3 regions of the Sinorhizobium numidicum genome follow, and region 1 is predicted to be linked to each of the others. Evidence: predicted binding sites of a transcription regulator. Region 1 holds the regulator's gene; each other region holds the start of a gene.
The links. Region 1 encodes PhoB, which activates phosphate uptake and scavenging genes when phosphate is short. Its sites were predicted from a motif close to TGTCATNNANCTGTCAT; they were not measured.
Positions count from the first base shown of each region.

Region 1 (5,146 bases):
ACCCGGTCCGCGAAAGTCACCGCCGTCAGCCGACGCGCCAGGCTCTCTTGCCCCGGAATCTCATAGAGATTGGAAAGATGCCAGACCTTCTCGGCCTGTGCCTTCAACGCCTCGACAAGATGCGGATGGGCATGGCCGAGCGAATTGACGGCGACGCCGGCGGCAAAGTCGAGATAGCGCGTGCCGTCTTCTGCGATCAGCCAAACGCCTTCGCCTCGCTCGAAACGCAACGGCGCGCGCAAATAGGTGTCGTAGAGCGGCGTTGTTGCGGCCATGGCGAACTTCTCCTTCCGATCTGTCGGCATTTGCTATCGGACATATCCGGTCCGATAAAATCAAAAATGCCGCCTTGCGGCGGCGCAGGCACTATTCCCATTTCACGCCGCAATGTCAACAAAACCAAGGCTTGCAGCCGCTTCGCCGGCGCCGATTCCGCAGCGCGAAAAAATCGCTCGGCAGGGCTTGCAAAAATGCAACGGTCCGACAGCAAGTTGGGGAAAAGTGCGAAAACGATTCGGCGCGATTCCCGCGACTCTTGCCACGGAGTCACCCTGCCAGTAGGTTAATATTCAATTACTAGACGCATGCGGCGGACCTAGTCACCAAAAGTGTTATCGCGTTGTAACTCCGGGATTTTTCCGGAGGCCGGTGATGGATTCTGCCATCCCAACGCCGAGAACGGAGAGTGCAGATGAACTGGACTGACGAGCGGGTGGAGAAACTGAAGAAGCTATGGTCCGAGGGCCTAAGCGCCAGTCAGATTGCGGCGCAGCTGGGTGGTGTCAGCCGCAACGCGGTCATCGGCAAGGTGCACCGGCTGAGCCTGCCGGGCCGCGCCAAGGCCGGCGGCACGACTGCCGCGGCTCGTCCGAAGCGGACCACATCGGCACCCCGCGCGCCGAACTATGCCGCGCGCGTCACCACCCGGACCGTCACCCGCACTGCCGGCGCAACCGTGCTCAAGGAGGAAGTTGCGGTCGATCTGGTGGCCGACCAGAATCTCGCCCTCGCTCCGAACGTTGTTGTGCCGATGTCGCGCCGCCTCGAGCTGACGCAACTCACGGAGCGCACCTGCAAGTGGCCGATCGGCGACCCGTTGAAGGAAGAGTTTCACTTCTGCGGCAACGACTCACCGGAAGCCTCGCCCTATTGCAGCTATCATGCGCGGCTCGCCTATCAGCCTTCCGCCGAGCGCCGGCGTATCCGCTAGGATTTCGCAAAGTCAAACGAAGAGGGGCCATGCGGCCCCTTTTTCTTACCTACGGCGCCGTTCAGACGCACAAAGGTCGCTGCGGCACTCTGAACTGCTGCATGGTTTTATCCTTAGATCGGCTCCGATTTAAGGACCACGCAGTAGAGCTGATGAGGGAAGAACTCAGCCTTCCAGCGAATAGCCTGCGCCGCGCACCGTTCTGATCACATCGGGCATATTGGAGAAGTTCAGCGCCTTGCGCAGGCGGCCGACATGCACGTCGACGGTGCGTTCATCGACATAGATGTCATGTCCCCACACGCCATCCAGCAATTGCGAACGGGAGAAGACACGCCCCGGCGAGGACATCAGGAACTCCAGCAGACGGAACTCCGTCGGCCCGAGGCGGACTTCGCGGCTGCGGCGATGAACGCGGTGCGTTTCGCGGTCGAGTTCGATATCTCCACAGCGCAAAAGCGTCGAAAGCACCTCGGGCTTGGCCCGCCGCAGCATCGCCTTGACCCTGGCCATCAGTTCCGGCGTCGAAAACGGCTTGACGACATAGTCGTCGGCCCCGGTCGCCAAACCCCGCACCCGCTCGCTTTCCTCGCCGCGCGCCGTCAGCATGATGATCGGCAGACGTTCCGTCTCGGGTCGTTGGCGCAGCCTGCGGCAAAGCTCGATGCCCGAGACGCCGGGCAGCATCCAATCGAGGATCAAAAGGTCGGGCAAGCGTTCCTGCAGGCGGATTTCCGCCTCGTCGCCACGAAGGATCGTATCGACTTCGAAACCTTCGGCCTCGAGATTGTAACGCAGCAGCACGCTCAGCGCTTCCTCGTCCTCGACAACTGCTATCTTCGGCAACATTCAGCTACGACTCCTTACCTGGACCACGATGAGTTGGGTCGAAACAACAAAAATCACGATCGGTCCTCATAAGTTGGAGCGGGATGCGGGCGGAAAACCGCGCATGCTTGTCCTCATCCCGCTGGAACGCGAGTGCCACGGCAGTGCGGTGCGGAAGCGCGACCGGAGCAAGATTGACGCATGCCCCGTGGCACGCTCAGCCGCGCTCAGTCGGTGACCGAACCCAGCGTCGAGGTCGTGTCATCCTTCGGCCGTTCACCCACCGGCTGGGCACCCGTCGCCATGTAGTAGATCGTTTCGGCGATATTCGTTGCATGATCGCCGATGCGTTCAATGTTCTTGGCGCAGAAAAGAAGATGCGTGCAAGGCGTGATATTACGCGGATCTTCCATCATGTACGTGAGCAACTCACGAAACAGCGAGGTGTAGATCGCGTCGATCTCCTCGTCCCGCTCACGGATGCTGTTTGCCTTTTCCGGCGAACGCGAGGCGTAAACGTCGAGAACTTCCTTGAGCTGGACCAAAGCAAGCTCGGCCAGGTGTTCGAGACCGCGGGCGAGCTTGCGCGGGATTCCGGAGCCGGCGACCGCGATGACGCGCTTCGCAGTGTTCTTGCCGAGGTCGCCGACCCGTTCCAAATCCGCCGCGATGCGAATGGAGCCCATGATCTCGCGGAGATCGGAGGCGACCGGCTGGCGCTTGGCGATGGTGATGATCGCCTTTTCGCCGATCTGACGCTCCGCGTCGTCGAGCATCGCGTCATCGGAAATCACCTTCTGGGCCAGTGCGAGGTCGGAGTTCACCAGCGCTCGGACGGAATCCGCCACCATCTGCTCGGCGAGGCCTCCCATTTCCGAAATACGGCGCGTCAGGTATTTCAGTTCTTCGTCAAAGGCGGACATAATGTGCGTGGACATGGTCGGCGATCCTTGCAGGCGCGTTCAGGTTTTGCGTTCGGACGTGGCTCCGGCATCAGCCGAAGCGGCCCATGATGTAGTCCTGGGTGCGCTGGTCATCCGGATTGGTGAACATCTTGTCGGTATCGTTCTCCTCGACGAGGTTGCCGAGGTGGAACATGGCGGTGCGCTGCGAAACGCGTGCGGCCTGCTGCATCGAATGCGTCACGATGACGATCGTGAAATTGGCGCGCAGCTCGTGGATAAGTTCCTCGACCTTGGCCGTTGCGATCGGGTCGAGCGCCGAGCACGGCTCGTCCATCAGGATCACTTCCGGGCTGACGGCAACCGCGCGCGCGATGCAGAGGCGCTGCTGCTGGCCCCCGGATAGGCCGGTACCGGGCTCATGCAGACGATCCTTCACTTCGTTGAAGAGACCCGCCTTCTGCAGGCTCGTTTCCACGACCTCGTCGAATTCCGCTTTTGTGCGGGCAAGACCATGAATGCGGGGGCCGTAGGCGACATTCTCGTAGATCGACTTCGGGAACGGGTTCGGTTTCTGGAATACCATGCCGACGCGGGCGCGGAGTTCAACGACATCGATGCTCGGATCGTAAACGTCGTCTTCGTCGAGCGTGATCCTGCCGCTAACCCGGCAATTCTCGATCGTGTCGTTCATCCGGTTCAGGGTGCGCAAGAAGGTCGACTTGCCGCAGCCGGACGGGCCGATCAGGGCCGTGACCGTGTTTTCGCGGATGTTTAGATTGACGTCGAAGAGCGCGCGCTTCTCGCCGTAATAGACCGACACATCCTTGCCGATCATCTTGTAAGGCACTGTGTTCATTTTCAGGTCCAGAGCTTTTTCCACTTTAGCTTCCGACAGCATGTTCATAGTCCTTACCCCACTACCAGCGGCGCTCAAAGCGACGCCTCAACAGAATTGCGCCGAGATTCATGAACACCAGGAAGATCAGGAGAATAATGATCGCCCCCGACGTCCGTTCCACGAAGGCACGCTCCGCCTCGTTCGCCCACATGTAGATCTGCACGGGCAGCGCCGTGGAGGGCTCGAGCGGCGAGCCCGGATAGTCCACCACGAAGGCGACCATGCCGATCAGCAGCAACGGCGCCGTTTCGCCGAGCGCGTGCGCCAGGCCGATGATCGTGCCGGTCAGGATGCCGGGCATGGCGAGCGGCAGTACATGATGGAAGATCGTCTGCATCCTCGATGCGCCGAGGCCGAGCGCGGCGGCACGGATCGACGGCGGCACGGCCTTGAGCGCCGCGCGCGTCGCGATGATGATCGTCGGCAGCGTCATCAGCGTCAGCACCAAACCGCCGACGAGCGCAGCCGAACGCGGCATCCCGGCGAAGTTCACGAAGACGGCGAGACCTAGAAGGCCGTAGACGATCGACGGCACGGCCGCGAGATTGTTGATGTTGACTTCGATCAGATCGGTGAGACGGTTCTTCGGCGCGAACTCCTCGAGGTAAATAGAGGCGGCCACGCCGATCGGCAGCGACAGAACGAGAACGATCAGCATCATGTAGAGCGAGCCAATGAGCGCCACGCCGACGCCGGCCGCCTCCGGACGGCTCGATGCCCCGAAGGTGAAGATGCCAGTGTTGAAGCTTTTCTTCAGCACGCCCGCCTCGGCGAGCTGGTTCATCCAGGCAACCTGCTGGTCCTTGACCTTGCGATTGGATTCGTTCACCGACAGGTCGATCTGGCCTTTGAAGGCGGAGTCGATGTTCGCTTCGGCAAGCAGCGTTACCGGCACCGTCTTGCCGATAACCGACGGATCGGCAACGACGAGATCGCGCAACTGTGTCCGGGCACTCGCCGAGACCATGTCGGTCGCCTGCTTGACCAGCGGCCGCTTCTTCGGATCGATGCCGAGCTGCTTGACGAGGGCGTCGCGAACGAGCAGCGGATAATTCGCCGTCAACAATTGCTTCGGATCGGTCGCTCGCTCGTTCTTCGGATCGATCACTTTTTCGGAAAATTCGATCGGCAGCGTGATCGTCGTCTGCAGAAAGGCGGTGTAACCCTTCGAAACAACGGTCGAGAGAAGCAGCGCCAGAAAGAAAAGCCCGAGCACGATGGCGCTGAGGCCATAGACGCGGAACCGGCGCTCTGCGGCATAACGGCGCTTGATGCCGATGTCGCGGCGGGTCTCGGCCGGCCGGG
Region 1 is NZ_CP120368.1:522,879-528,024, reverse strand. It holds gene PYH37_RS13620 (aspartate aminotransferase family protein) at 1-275, opposite strand, end outside; gene PYH37_RS13615 (GcrA family cell cycle regulator) at 692-1,210, shown strand; gene phoB (phosphate regulon transcriptional regulator PhoB) at 1,376-2,059, opposite strand; gene phoU (phosphate signaling complex protein PhoU) at 2,266-2,976, opposite strand; gene pstB (phosphate ABC transporter ATP-binding protein PstB) at 3,032-3,847, opposite strand; gene pstA (phosphate ABC transporter permease PstA) at 3,861-5,146, opposite strand, start outside.

Region 2 (5,146 bases), 640 kb from region 1:
CCGTGCCGGGCGGCTCGTATGTGGCATAGGGCACCTGCTGGCGCAGGTAGCGGGGATCGGCCTTGCTGATGTCGGTGGCTGGAAGGGGGAACCTTTCGTCCGGCCTAGGTCCATACATCGCAACATAGTACGGATCAGGTCCCTTCGGTCGCGCCTGCTGTCCGCTGCTCACGCAACCTGAGAGCGCGATAGACACGAGAACGGGTGCAAAAAGTTGCGCCAAGCGACTGAAGCGGGTCGGGGACACACACATAATTGAAACGATCCTGCTGATGGCCATTTTTCAGATCCGCGGGAAGCTGCCACAGGCTCCGCTTGCGCATCAAAAAATGGCGGCGAGGCGGCAAAACAACGGCGGAATTGTAGTGCGTTCAACGTATAGCGGAAAGGCGACAGTTGGTCATGAGCCGCTTTTTCACGTCTCTTGGGACCAGGACCATTTCACTTGATCCCGTTTCTGGGCCGGGTGTATGCCTTTTCCATGCAATGGAGCGATCAAGCCATCATTCTCGGCATCCGGCGGCATGGCGAAAGCTCTGTTATAGCCGAAGTGATGACGTCCGTGCACGGGCGGCATTTGGGCCTTGTGCGTTCCGGCCGGTCGCGCGCGATGCAGCCGGTGCTGCAGCCGGGCAATTCGGTGGAGGTAATCTGGCGGGCGCGGCTTGATGAACACCTCGGCGAATTTCGGATCGAGCCGGTGCAACTGCGCGCCGCGAGGCTGATGGAGACGGCCACTTCGGTCTATGGCATTCAAGCGCTGGGCGCTCTTTTGAGGCTCCTGCCGGAGCGCGATCCGCATCCTCACCTATACGAGGCGCTCGCCGTCATCGTCGATCACCTCCACGATCCGGCGGATGCAGGCGAACTGTTCGTGCGCTTCGAACTCGCGGTGTTGAACGATCTCGGCTTTGGTCTCGACCTTTCGGAATGTGCAGCTACGGGCGCGCGCCAGGAACTCGTCTATGTTTCGCCGAAGTCCGGGCGCGCGGTCAGCCGTGAGGCCGGCGCCCCCTATGCCAAGCGCATGCTCGCTCTTCCGGATTTCCTCTCGGGCGGTCACAAGGCGGCCGATCACGACAGCCTAGCCGCAGCCTTCCGCCTCACTGCCTATTTCCTCAACCGCCATGTCTATGAACCGCGCGGCGTCGATCTGTCTTCAGCACGCGATGCCTTCGTGCACGCGACGCTAAGGGCGCTGAAATCCGCTCCCCCGTCGGCGGCCTGAAACTTCGAACAGGCGCCGCACGATGATGCGGCGCCTGCGATTACTGGGAAAAGGCCTTAGCCGATCTTGCCGCCGCCCTGTTTGGTGACCGCGACGACGGCCGGACGCACCGGCATGTCGTCGCGGAAGTCCGGCCAGCGCGTCGCCGGTTTTTCATAGGTTGCGAGGCCGGCGTCGCCCGGATGCTGGACGGCGAGAAAGAAGGTGTCGCTCGTCGGGTTGAAGCTCGGACCGCACATTTCCGCGCCGACCGGAACCCGAAAGAACAGCTTGGAGGTGCCGCGGGCTTCGCCTTCCGTTTCAACCGCCCAGACGCCATCGGTGCGGCCCGTTTCCTTTTCGTTGTTGCCGTCCGTCGATACCCACAGGCGGCCATCCGCATCGATCGCGCAATTGTCCGGCATGCCGAACCAGCCGTTCTCGGTCGTTGCGGTCGAGAACGAAGCGCCAACTTCGGCAACACTCGGATCACCGCATTTCAGCAGGATGTCCCAGCGGGATTTCGTCGAGGCGAAATCGCCGTCCGTCTCCGAGATTTCGATGATGTGGCCAAAGGCGTTCTTGGCGCGCGGATTGGCGGCGTCGGCTTCCTCTTCCTTGCGCTTGGTGTTGTTGGTCAGCATCACGTAGACCTTGCCGGTCTTCGAATTGGGCTGGACGTCTTCCGGCCGGTCCATCTTGGTCGCGCCGAGCGCATCGGCGGCAAGACGGGTGTTGATCAGCACGTCTGCCTGCGAGGCAAAGCCGTTTCCGGTTGTGAGCGGACCCTCGCCATGCACGATCGGCATCCAAGTGACCGTGCCGTCCTCGTCGAACTTCGCCACGTAGAGCGTGCCTTCGTCGAAGAGATCCATATTGGCGGCGCGGTCGTTCGGATTGTAGGTGCCCTTCGTCACGAACTTATAGACATAGTCGTAACGCTCGTCGTCGCCGCTATAAAGAACGACCCGGCCGTCCTTATTGACGACCGACTCGCAGCCCTCGTGCTTGAAACGCCCGATCGCGGTGCGCTTCTTCGGCACGGAAGCGGGGTCGAGTGGATCGACCTCGACGACCCAACCGAAGCGATTGGCCTCGTTCGGCTCCTTCGATACATCGAAGCGATCGTAGAATTTCGACCACTCATATTGGCCGCCCGGCGCGCCGAGGCGCTTCAACTGCTTGTATTCCGGATGGTCTTCGGCAAGCTCGCCGCCGAAATAGCCGTTGAAGTTTTCTTCGGCCATCATGTAGGTGCCCCAGGCGGTGACGCCGCCGGCGCAGTTGTTGATGGTGCCGAAGACCTTCGTGCCGGTCGGATCGGACGGGGTCTTGACGCGGTCATGGCCGGCCACCGGGCCGGACAGCTGCATCTCAGTATTGGCGCTGATGCGGCGGTTGTACTTGCCGTCGAGAACCGGCTGCCACTTACCATCGACCTTGCGGATTTCGATAACTGTGCCGCCATGGGCGGCCATCTCGATATCGACCAGCTCGTTCGTGTAATCGCCGAGAACGACCTTGTCCTGCTCCTTGCCGTCCTCTGTCACCTTTTCGACGCGGGCGAAGTTCGGGAACATGATTTCGGCGTTGGTGTATTCGTGATTGACAACAAGGAGACCGTGGTCGGGACTACCGTCGAGCGGAATGAAGCCGACGTAGTCGTTGTTGTAGCCGAACTGCCGGCTCTGAGCTCCCGCCGTCTGATTCAAGGGATCGAAGTCCGGGCTGTCGGCGAAAATCTTGTCTCCCCAGCGCAGAAGAATATCCGCGTCATACCCCTCGGCGACGTGATGGGCCTCGTCGACGCCGGCCTCCACCTCCTTGAAATCGAATCGCGAAGCCACACCGTTCGCCTTCGCTTCCTCGGCCGTCAGCAGAGCGAGCGGGCTCACGGTCGTCGAGATGGCGGCCACCGCCAGAGAGCCGCCAAGGAAGGACCGGCGCGAGAAACGGCGGTTGATGATGTCGCCCATGGTCGGATTGGCGGAACAGTTCTGACCGATGTCTTCCAGTTCCTCCCTGCTTTCCGTCAGCGTCTTGAATTCGATTTCTTCCGTCAGGCCGAGATGCTTGTCCATGGTCTGATTCTCCCTTCGTTAAACGATAGAAACTAACGCGCATCGCGCAGTGTCCGATCGTCGCTCTAACAGCATGCTCATGACAGTTCCGCGACAGTTCCATGAAGAGATTGCGGCACCCTGCCGCCAAGAGATTTGGGGCCCGTGAAAAAGACTGTATCTTCGCCGCAGGCTACAAACATAGCCTCTGGCGCGGGATGCCTTTCGCCCGCATCTTGCGCGGCATAGAAAAACCAACCGCCGAGTCGCAGTGCTCTGGGAGAGCCCATGCTTGAAGTCATCGCTTTTGTTGCTTTTGCCATGGCGCTCGCAGCGTTTCTCGGCGGCCGCAAGACCGCTGAGCGGCTGGGCGCCGAAATAGAGTCGCTGAAGGCGGAGATTGCCCGTCTGCGTGAGTTTAGCACCAATGAGCCGGCAATACCGCCTGCTTCCTCAAAGGCAGAGGAGACCGAGGTTCCGGCCCCGGCCGCGGAGGAAGTGGTTGAAAAGGGCCCCTGGTCGCGGGAGCGGGAGGGCGCGCGGATCTTCAGCGATGGCGTCTCGGAGGGTATCGAGAACGCAGCGCGTAGCGCGCCCGACGCCGAGGTCGTCGCGGAAACGATCGCGGCACGTCCCGCGGAAAGCCTTGAGAGCCGAATCGGCGGACAATGGCCGGTTTGGGTAGGCGGTATCGCGCTGGCCCTCGGCGGTTACTTCCTCGTGCAGTATTCGATCGAGGCGGGCCTGTTGAGTCCGGTTGTACGCCTGACCCTGGCCGCAGCCTTCGGGTTTGTGCTCGGGATCGCCGGCGAGGTGATCCGCCGCCGAGCGGTGCCGACGATCGCCGACCGGTTCCGCAACGCCATGATCCCCGGCGTGTTAACAGCGGCCGGCGCCGTCACGCTCTTCGGCGTCGTCTACGCGGCCTATGGGATTTACGGTTTCATCGGCACGGCCACCGCCTTCGCGCTGCTGGCGGTGATTTCGCTTGCGACCGTCGGCCTGTCATTGCTGCATGGCCAGGCCCTGGCCGGACTCGGCCTTCTCGCCTCGCTTCTTACGCCCTTGTTCGTCTCGAGCGGAGAGCCGCGGCCCTGGGTGCTGTTCGGCTTCCTGGCAACCGCCTGGCTCGCCACTCTTGTCGCGTCTCGGCTGCGCCGCTGGACGATCGTGCCCACGCTTGCCAATGCCGGCCTCGGTCTCTGGGCACTTGCCTACGTCACGTCCGTCACGCCCTTCGAGGCCCCGCCGGTCACCTTTGCGCTGCTGGTCATGATTGCCGGTATCGGCCTGATCTGGCCCGGCGATCTGGAGAGTGCTCCAGAGGCGGCCTATCCGGCAGAGGCCGGCAGGTCGGAGGCCGCGGTAGCGGGCCCGTGGCGAAAACTCTTCACGCCGCCGCACGCGGCAATCACGATATCGGCGGCGATCGCGGCGACCGTTCTCGCGCTTCTTCTCATCAGCCCGGCGGTCGGCGCGCTGCGTTTCCCGGTCAGTGAGTTTACGATCGTGATTGCAGCTCTTGCCGCGATCGGCGCTATGCGGCCGATTGCGGTCTATCCGGCACTATTTGCCGCCTTCGGCGCCATCGCCGGCACCTGGAGGCTGACTGCGCTCAGCGGTGTTCTCGTCGACCTTCCGCCGGCGGGACTTTCACCCGCGATCGTCATCCCTGGCCGGACCGCGATGCTGACGGCGATGATATTGTCGGCACTCTTCGTCCTGCTTGCGTCCATCGTGCTTGCCCGGCGCTTGGTCCGCGATCGTCAGTTCGCGGTCCTCTGGGCCGGTATTGCGGCGGTGGTGCCGAATGCGCTCCTGGCGATGTCGTTCCTGATGACGGGCGAACTCGCGTTCGATCTGCCGCACGGGCTTGCCG
Region 2 is NZ_CP120368.1:1,163,396-1,168,541, forward strand. It holds gene PYH37_RS16660 (L,D-transpeptidase) at 1-253, opposite strand, end outside; gene recO (DNA repair protein RecO) at 482-1,228, shown strand; gene PYH37_RS16670 (PhoX family protein) at 1,285-3,288, opposite strand; gene PYH37_RS16675 (DUF2339 domain-containing protein) at 3,556-5,146, shown strand, end outside.
Region 2: the regulator PhoB is predicted to act here: its motif matches at 3,368-3,384, upstream of PYH37_RS16670 (PhoX family protein).

Region 3 (5,146 bases), on a different replicon from region 1:
ATTGGGTCGTCCTCGAAAAAGAAACTGTGACGCGGACCGTCGAAACGCCGGCGGCCGCGGTACAGGCGCCAAAGCCAAAGGCGAGCTCCTCCTTCAGCTTCATGGCGCCGAATGCCGCGCTCGGCGGGAACCAAGGAGCAGGGCGACAGAACGCCGCGCAAACTCGCACCGAAGAAGTCGTCACGCGCGCGCTCGTTACTTATGACGGCTCCACGAACATCGAGGTCGCAGAGCGATTGGTGAAGGCCACGCACGCTGGCGAGACCTTTACAATGGCTGTCGACGGCGCCGACACCGTAACGCCGCAAGGCCCCCTGCCCCGGTGGGCGACGCAGAAACGGCCGGGTGAAAAGATCACGCTCTCTTTCGGCCTTACGGGCTGGGCGGAGGTCGAAGGCGACGAGGTATCGATCCGCAACCGCTTTTTCGGCTGGGCGAACTTCCTCTTCGACACCAACTCGCCCTTCTTCGGAAAATCCTATGGCGAAGTGGCGTCGCTGATCCTCTCGGGCGATCGGATCGATCCGGCGCGCTCGAACCTGGCGCTCGCGTGGAATAACATCCTCTACAATGCCGAATGGCAGCACCTCGACGTCTGGACCAAACTGTTGCAGACGGTGGTGATGGCCTTCGTCGGCACGCTCTTTGCGTCGCTCATTGCCTTCCCGCTCTGTTTCCTCGCGGCACGCAACATCACGCCGAACCTCTTCGCCAACCAGCTCTTCAAGCGTTTCTTCGACTTCCTTCGGTCGGTGGATATGTTCATCTGGGCACTCTTCTTCACCCGTGCCTTCGGGCCGGGGCCGCTCGCTGGTATGTCCGCCATCTTCTTCACCGACACCGGCACCCTCGGCAAACTCTATTCCGAAGCGCTCGAAAACATCGATGACAAGCAGCGCGAGGGCGTCAAGTCCGTCGGCGCGACGCCGCTTGCCGTGCAACGCTTCGGCGTCCTGCCGCAGGTGCTGCCGGTCTTCGCCAGCCAAGCGCTCTATTTCTGGGAATCGAATACCCGCTCGGCAACGATCATCGGCGCAGTCGGCGCCGGCGGCATCGGCCTCAAGCTGTGGGAAGCGATGCGCACCAATTCGGACTGGGAAAATGTCGCCTATATGGTGCTTTTGATCTTGATGGTCGTCTTCGTTTTCGACAGCATCTCCAACGTGTGCCGATCACGTCTGATGGGCCGCAGCGCGCATTGAGCGATTTGCGTTTCGCATCGATATCATCATGATGCTGTCATGCAAATCGGCTAGCTGCGCATCTCGTCCCGCGAACAACCGACGGCCAACTGCAGTTGGCCGTCTATACAGAAAGTGAAGACCCGTGCGTTATGCGATCTACTTCGCGCCGCCGGCCGACGACCGGCTGTCGCTGACTGCATCTCATTGGCTTGGACGGGACGCCTTCAGCGGCGGTGCATTGAGCTGGCCGCCAAGCTCAAATCTAGACAGTGACGTTCAAATGACGCTGACGGCGGATCCCCGCCGATACGGCTTCCACGGCACGTTGAAAGCGCCGTTCGAGCTTGCCGCCGGGCGTAGCGAGGCCGACCTGATTGCGGCCTTCGACGAGTTCGCGGCCGAGATCGACGCTTTCGAAGTTCCGCAGATCACTCTTCACCAGATCGGCGCTTTCTTCGCGCTCGTTCCGACAGAAGACTGCGCCCCGCTTCGGCAGCTCGCGGAGCAAGCCGTTCGCCGCTTCGAACCCTTTCGCGCACCGATATCCGGCACCGAGATCGCGCGCCGCAATCCCGAGAAACTCACGCAACGTCAACGAGAATACCTTGCGGCATGGGGTTATCCTTACGTTTTTGAAGAGTTCCAGTTTCATCTGACGCTGACCGGCCCGGTACCGAGCGAAATGCGCGCAACAATGCGGGAGTCGCTTCACGCCGCGTTCGAAGAGTTCATCGGCAAGCCGCTTGCCGTCTCGACGGTGGCGCTTTTCGTCGAGCCGCATCGCGGCGCGCCCTTTACCGTTCATTCCCTGCTGCCGCTCGGCAGCGCGTCCAAACGAAAGATCGCATGAAATGACCAAAGAACAGGTTCTGACCAACGCCCGCATCGTTCTCGAAGACCGTATTATCGACGGCTCGGTCCTGATCCGCGACGGCAGGATCGCCGACATTTCGGAAGGTGCGAGCCATACGGGCGAGGATTTCGAAGGCGATTACCTACTGCCCGGGTTGGTCGAGCTCCACACCGACCATCTGGAGGCACATTATTCGCCGCGGCCGGGCGTGCGCTGGCTGAAGATCGCGGCCATCCAGGCCCATGACGCGCAGGTCGTCACCTCCGGCATCACCACCGTGTTCGATTGCCTGCGTCTTGGCTCAGACGAGGATGGCGGCTTCCAGAAGGGCGAGATGCGCAGCATGGCGGACGCCTTGACGCAGGCAAAAGCAGAAGGCCGGCTACGGGCCGATCACCTCATCCACCTGCGCTGCGAGGTTTCGACTGCTGATGTGCTCGATCACTACGAAGATTTTCAAGACGACCCGCAGGTTCGTCTGGTCTCGCTGATGGACCATGCCCCGGGACAGCGGCAGTTTCAGACAATGGATCAGTACACCCTCTATTACAAGACGAAGCGCGGCATGTCGGATGAAGCCTTTGCTGCTTTCATCGAGCGTCAGCAGGCGCTGTCGGCGCTCTATGCCGAGCCACATCGCACCGCCCTCGCAAGGGCCTGCGCCGAACGCGGCATCACGATCGCCAGCCACGATGACGCCACGGTCGAACATGTCGAGGAATCGATTGGCTACGGCATCCGCCTCGCAGAGTTCCCGACGAGCTTCGAGGCGGCGGAAGCGTCGCACCGCGCAGGATTGAGCGTTCTGATGGGCGCGCCGAACGTCGTGCGCGGCAAGTCGCATTCCGGCAACATCGCCGCCCGCGACCTGGCCGAGCACGGCGTGCTCGACGTGCTTTCCTCCGACTATGTCCCCTTCAGCCTGATCCATGCGCCGTTCGTGCTCGCCGACGAAGTCGAGGCGATCGCCCTGCCCCAGGCGATCGCGATGGTATCGGCAACGCCGGCGCGCACGGTCGGACTTAATGACCGCGGCCGGATCGCCGTCGGGCTCCGTGCTGATATCGCCCGCGTCCATCGGCCCCAGGGCATTCCGGTTGTTCGCTCCGTATGGCGCGAAGGACGGCGTGTCGCATGACGGCGGTCGAAAAAGCGCGCGGCGGGACGCTCATCGTCGTCGTCGGTCCGAGCGGGGCCGGCAAGGATAGCGTCATGGGGTTTGCCGCCCGCCACTTCGCGCAACGTCCGGACATCCTGTTCGTGCGGCGGGTGATCACGCGCCCGTCGGATGCCGGCGGCGAAGTGCACGAAAGCGTTTCGGCCGCGGAGTTCGATGACATGAGGCAGAACGGCGCCTTTGCCGTCTCCTGGCAGGCGCATGGCTTGAGCTATGGCATTCCGAGGGAGATCGCGGAAAAGATCGCAAGCGGCATGACGGCGATCGTCAATGGCAGCCGTGCTGCCCTTCCCGCCATTCGCGCAGCGTTCGGCGATGTTGCCGTCGCCGTCATCACAGCCGACCCGCCGGTGCTGGCAAAGCGCCTGGCCGAACGCGGCCGCGAGAGCGAGGAGGACATTTTGCGCCGCCTGTCGCGTCAGACCCCCGACGTCATCGCCGGCAACGATGTGACGGTGATCGACAACAGCGGCCGGCTCGATATTGCCGGCCGCCGGTTCATCGCGCTCGTCGAACGGCATTGCGCGGACATCCATCATCCGGCCTGAAGAGGTCGCCAGCGCCCACCATCACAAAGCCTCGGACCGGACGTCCGGGGCTTTTTTGTGCTGCTTTCTGGCCCGCCGCCGGAGCCGCATTACCTGCTGTCGTGGATGTTCCATTTTTTTCTTGTCACACCTGCTATTATGTATATACATTATCGAGCGGAGAAAGGCGGTAGCTGATGGGCGGAAGCAAAATGTCCGAGACGAAACCGGCAAGGACCAGCCTGTGGCGCAATGTGCGCCTAGCCACGCTCCGCGAGGATTTTGGACCGCTCGGCGTCATCGAAAAAGGCGCAGTCGCGGTGCACGACGGCCGGATCGCCTTTGCCGGAGCCGAGAGCGACCTGCCCGCGAATCTCACGCGCGCCGACCAGGTGGTCGACTGCGAAAGCCGCTGGATGACGCCGGCGCTGATCGACTGCCATACCCATATCGTTCACGGCGGCAACCGCGCGCGCGAATTCCAGTTGCGGCTCGAAGGTGCGAGTTACGAGGAAATCGCCCGCGCCGGCGGGGGTATTGTATCTACAGTTAAGGCTACCAACGCCTTGTCCGTCGACGAACTCGTGCAAGCGGCGCTTCCAAGGCTCGACGCTTTATTGTCGGAGAGTGTCTCCACAGTCGAGATCAAGTCCGGCTACGGCCTCAATATCGAAGCCGAACTGAAGATGCTGCGAGCGGCACGGCAATTGCAAAATCTGCGACCGGTCCGCATCGTCACCAGCTATCTCGCCGCCCACGCCACGCCGCCGGAATATAAGGGCCGAAATGCCGACTACATCGCCGACGTCGTTCTTCCTGGCCTGACAAAGGCACACGCTGAAGGCCTCGTCGACGCCGTTGACGGTTTCTGCGAAGGCATTGCCTTTTCGCCGGCGGAGATCGCGCTCGTTTTCAATAAAGCGAAGGCTCTCGGCCTGCCGGTCAAACTCCATGCTGAACAGCTTTCGGATCTCGGGGGTGCGAAACTTGCCGCTTCCTACGGTGCGCTTTCGGCCGATCACCTCGAATATCTCGATCCCGAGGGCGCCGCCGTGATGGCGAAGGCCGGCACCGTCGCCGTGCTCTTGCCGGGGGCCTTCTATACGCTCCGGGAAACGCAGCTCCCACCAGTCGGCGCGTTACGTGCAGCCGGAACACGCATCGCCATCGCCACCGATTGCAATCCCGGTACGTCGCCTCTGACCTCTCTACTGCTGACGATGAACATGTCTGCGACATTGTTCCGCCTGACGCTGGAGGAATGTTTAGCCGGCGTTACCCGCGAAGCGGCAGGCGCGCTCGGGATACTCAAGGAAACCGGCACGATCGAAGCCGGGAAGTTCGCGGACCTTGCGCTTTGGAACATCGATGCGCCGGCGGAATTGATCTACCGCATCGGCTTCAA
Region 3 is NZ_CP120367.1:721,613-726,758, reverse strand. It holds gene phnE (phosphonate ABC transporter, permease protein PhnE) at 1-1,202, shown strand, start outside; gene PYH37_RS03540 (DUF1045 domain-containing protein) at 1,327-2,034, shown strand; gene PYH37_RS03535 (alpha-D-ribose 1-methylphosphonate 5-triphosphate diphosphatase) at 2,036-3,175, shown strand; gene phnN (phosphonate metabolism protein/1,5-bisphosphokinase (PRPP-forming) PhnN) at 3,172-3,762, shown strand; gene hutI (imidazolonepropionase) at 3,954-5,146, shown strand, end outside.
Region 3: the regulator PhoB is predicted to act here: its motif matches at 1,227-1,243, upstream of PYH37_RS03540 (DUF1045 domain-containing protein).